Regions from separate parts of the Marinobacter sp. ES-1 genome, predicted to be linked through region 2. Evidence: riboswitches for the same ligand, from Rfam matches in the RefSeq annotation. Region 2 holds a riboswitch; the other holds the start of a gene.

Region 1 (2,202 bases), on a different contig from region 2:
AGTAGTAGGCTGGGATTTCGTCAGCTTTTTCCTGCATATGGCACCGGTAAGTATTCCGGTTCTGATTGCCGGTTTGTTTACCTGCTGGGCCCTGGAAAAACTGCGCTGGTTTGGCTACGGAGGCCGCCTGCCCAAGCCGGTTCGCCGGGTACTTGAGGAATTCGCCGAAAACGAGCGCAGCAGCCGCACCAAGTCGGACAAGGCTGCCCTGTGGATTCAGGCCGTTGCCGCGGTAATCCTGGTTCTGGGCCTGGCCTTCCATGTGGCCGAAGTTGGTCTGATCGGCCTGCTGGTGATCATTCTCATCACTTCCTTCACCGGCGTGATCGACGAGCACCAGATCGGCAAAGCCTTCCAGGAATCCCTGCCGTTCACCTCACTGCTGGTGGTGTTCTTTGCCATCGTGGCGGTGATCCACGAGCAGCACCTGTTCAAGCCTATCATCGAATACGTACTGAGCCTGCCGGAAGGCCAGCAACCGGGCATGTTCTTCATTGCCAATGGCCTGCTGTCCATGATCAGCGACAACGTGTTCGTGGCCACCGTATACATCAGCGAAGTAAAACAGGCCCTGGATGCCGGCGCCATCAGCTTTGACCATTTCCAGACCCTGGCCGTGGCCATCAACACCGGCACCAACCTGCCCAGCGTGGCCACCCCCAACGGCCAGGCCGCGTTCCTGTTCCTGCTCACCTCCGCCATCGCCCCGCTGGTACGGTTGTCCTACGGCAAGATGGTGATTATGGCCCTGCCGTACACCGTGGTGATGGGTGGCGTTGGCCTGTACATGGTGACCCACGCCTTCTGATTATTGACTGCCAATAACCGCTCCACCAGGCGCCCGTGCAGCTTTCACCGAGCTCCACGGGCGTTCTTGTATCTGCTCCTTAGTCTGTATATAGTGATCAAGTCCTTGGTTGACTACCATATATTGTGATCAAAGCGTGATCACTCAGGTAGTCGGGAATCCGGTGAGAATCCGGAACTGACGCGCAGCGGTATTGGGGAACAAGCGTGGCACAAAGACACTGGCAAGCGCCGGGAAGTCGCCACGCAAGGCCGAACCACACGGTTCACGCCCCTGAGTCCGAAGACCTGCCAGGGATAGACACTGCACCTTCGCGTTTATAAAGGTGAGCAGGCGGGTTTTGGTTTTTTTGCCACGGAATCCACGGAAGAACACGGAAAAATGAAAAGGAAAAGACTGTTCTGCCACGAAATCCACGAAAAAACACGAACAAAGATTTACTACGAAAAGAAAAAAAGCTTTTTATCTTTTCCTTTCGTGTTTTTTCGTGGATTTCGTGGCAAAAAAATCAGTAAGTCTTTTCTTTCCGTGTTCTTCCGTGGATTCCGTGGCAAAAACCTCCCCCTTCTCCCAAACGCAAAGGCTGCACCACCACGCGTACACAAGGAGAAGTTCCATGTCTGCCATCCTGTCCCCCGAGCCCCCGGCGGTTGCCGCTACAGAATCCCTTCAGGTCATCAAACGCAACGGCACCCTCGTTGGCTTTAACCCTTCCAAGATCACCGTCGCCGTTACCAAGGCCTTCCTTGCGGTGGAAGGGGACCAGGCCGCGGGTTCTGCCCGCATCAACGACGCCGTGCACCGGGTTACCGAACAGGTAGTGCAGGCCATCAGCCGTCGCCTGAAAGCGGGTGGCAAGGTGCATATTGAAGACATTCAGGACCAGGTGGAACTGGCCCTGATGCGCGCGGAAGAGCAGAAAGTGGCCCGGGCCTACGTGCTGTACCGGGAAGAACACGCCCGCAAGCGCGCCATTGAAGAACCCATGGAAGCGCACCCGCACCTGACCGTGAAAAAAGCCGACGGCAGCGTGGCGCCGCTGGACCTGGGTTTGATGAAACTGCAGGTAGAGCAGGCCGCGACCGGGCTGGACGGCATTGAGGGCGAATCCCTGGTGGAGGAAGCCCTGCGCAACCTGTACGACGGCATTGCCGAAACCGAAGTGTTGTCTGCCCTGATCATGACCGCCCGGGGCCGCATAGAACGGGAGCCGGACTACAGCGCCGTGACTGCCCGCCTGTTGCTGGAGCAACTTCGGCTGGAAGCGGCCGAGGCGCTGGACTTGCCCCGCAACCAATCCCTGACAGAGAGTTATCCACAGGCCCTGAGCGCCTTCATCCATACCGGTATCCGCTACGAATTGCTGGACGAAGCCCTGGCCGCCTTTGACCTGG
Region 2 (2,202 bases):
CGCAGGTCGCGGTCGGTAATAATGCCCTGCAGTTTCGGCCGGTCGCCGGCTTCATCCATCAGCAGCAGCGCAGATACACCGTTTTCCGTCATGATGCGGGCGGCTTCCTGCAGGCGCACGGTGGTAGGAGCGGAGATTGGCTCCCGGGAGATCAGCCGGGTGACCTTGGCGGTCATCAGTTCGTTGGATTTCTCCCGGCGCGACAGGGCCGAGCGCAGCCGGCTGCGGTCTTCGATCTCGACAAAGTCGGCGAAGCTTTCATCCTGTTCCCACAGATACTGGAAAGTGACGTCCGGTATTTTGTAGATCAGGCAGTCCTCAATAGCCTTGGCGGGAAAGCGTACTTTCTTGTTCATCATCAGGCCGAACTGGCCGAAAATCTCGCCCTCGCCCACCCGGTTATAAAGTTCGCCCGAGCGGCGGAAGATTTCCACCGCACCACTGCGAATATAATGCAGCCAGTGGTTCTGCTGGCCCAGCTCCAGGATATGGCTGCCAGCCCGGAAGTACACCACTTCAATGCCGGCCACGATCTTTTCGAGCAGCTCCTCCGGCATGTCATCGAACGGCGGGTACTGGGCAATGTGGTTGCGGATGTCGAGCAGCTCGGCCTGCATAAAACTCCCTGATCTGGCAGTAAAAAGAATGTGTTAACTGATGAATATAGCAGTGCGAACTGTGCGGGGCCACGCAACCTTTTGATAGATCTCGTTGACCACTTTGGCTGGTGTTGCTAGCCTTGCGCCACTTTTTTCAGGTGCCCGTTGCAAAAGCGCAGCGGGTGAAACGGGAAATCGGTGCGCCATTGTATGGCTAATCCGATGCTGCCCCCGCAACGGTAAGCAGGTTAACGGCAATCTGATGCGCCACTGTGCTTCGGCATGGGAAGGTGATTGCCCCGGAGTTCGCTCTGCCTGCAAGCCCGGAGACCGGCCTGGAAAAACACCCGGAGTTGCGGTGGGCTGCTTGGGTGGGCGAATCCCGGCCCGTTTCACAACACCGCACCCGCCTGCCCTCTGCCCGTTCCGCAACCTTAAGCCTGAACCTTGAGTATCAACCCGTGCGGGTGCGCGCGGTTGGCGGAGTAAAGCGATGCATACCCTGAAGTTTCCTGCCGCAATTGCCGGCGTTTCCATGTTGACCCTGCCCCTGGCTGTGGCTGCCCAGTCTTCCGAACCTGCTGAAAACCTTGATCCGATTGTCGTGACTGCGACCCTTGGGCCGAAGACGGTGGGGGAGAGTTTGTCTTCGGTGACGGTGATTGAGCGCGCAGATATCGAGCGCCGGCAACCGGCCGAGTTCCGGGATCTTTTGCGTGCTCAACCGGGTGTTCATGTGGTGTCTGATGGTAGTTACGGTAAAACCACCAGCCTGTTTCTGCGTGGCGCCGGTAGTTCCGGCACGGTTCTTCTACTGGATGGAATTCGTTTGCGCTCGGGCACAGCTGGTATCCCGCCCTGGCAGTTTCTGCCACCGGAGCTGATGGAGCGTGTGGAGCTGGTGCGTGGTGCCAAGAGTTCATTGTATGGTGCTGATGCTGTCGGCGGTGTGGTTCAGGCCTTCACGCTGGAGCCACAGGCGAACCAACAGGGGTGGGCTGAAGTATCGGGTGGTTCTCACAAGACCCGTGAGACCTCAGTTGGCGTTGCTGGTAAAGCGGGACAAACTTCTGTGCTGGCAAGCGGTGTTTACTCCGATACTGATGGAACCAACCTGCGTGCCGGTGGCGATGACAAAGGCTTTCGCAATGCAGGCGGCCTCGCCAAGATCAGCCACCGGTTCGAGCAAGGTGGCGGAGCTGGTGTAACCGTTTTTCAGTCTGAAGGTAACACTGAGTTCGAGAACGGCGATACCGATTACATGATCCGGGCGGCCGGGCTGTATGTTGAGGCGGTGGCCAGCGATTACTGGCGTACCCGGATCCAGTTCTCGGAAGCACGGGATGAGCAGGAAACGTTCGGTGCCTACCCGAGCATCTACGATTCATTGTCCCGTTCTGCCCGTTGGGAGAACACGCTGACCGCCGGTGTTCATGAACTGGTGCTGGGCTCCGAAGTGATGGTGGATGAAGTCGAGGGCAGCGACGAGTTTACCGAAACCAGCCGTACCAACGCTGCGGTGTTTGGCCAGGGGCGCCTGAACTTCGGGGCAACGGATGTCATGCTGAGCCTGCGCCTGGATGATAACGAAGCCTTTGGCAAA

Evidence for each region. A riboswitch is a leader RNA that binds a small molecule or an ion and turns the genes downstream of it on or off. The one in region 2 is predicted to bind cobalamin.
Region 1: it holds a riboswitch for cobalamin, as region 2 does, so the genes downstream of both, Q668_RS13530 (ribonucleoside-diphosphate reductase subunit alpha) here and Q668_RS15555 (TonB-dependent receptor plug domain-containing protein) in region 2, are expected to answer to the same signal.

What each region holds. Positions count from the first base shown of each region.
Region 1 is NZ_AXBV01000073.1:30,467-32,668, forward strand. It holds gene nhaB (sodium/proton antiporter NhaB) at 1-808, shown strand, start outside; cobalamin riboswitch at 898-1,118, shown strand; gene Q668_RS13530 (ribonucleoside-diphosphate reductase subunit alpha) at 1,425-2,202, shown strand, end outside.
Region 2 is NZ_AXBV01000096.1:183,782-185,983, forward strand. It holds gene Q668_RS15550 (putative nucleotidyltransferase substrate binding domain-containing protein) at 1-617, opposite strand, end outside; cobalamin riboswitch at 739-953, shown strand; gene Q668_RS15555 (TonB-dependent receptor plug domain-containing protein) at 1,093-2,202, shown strand, end outside.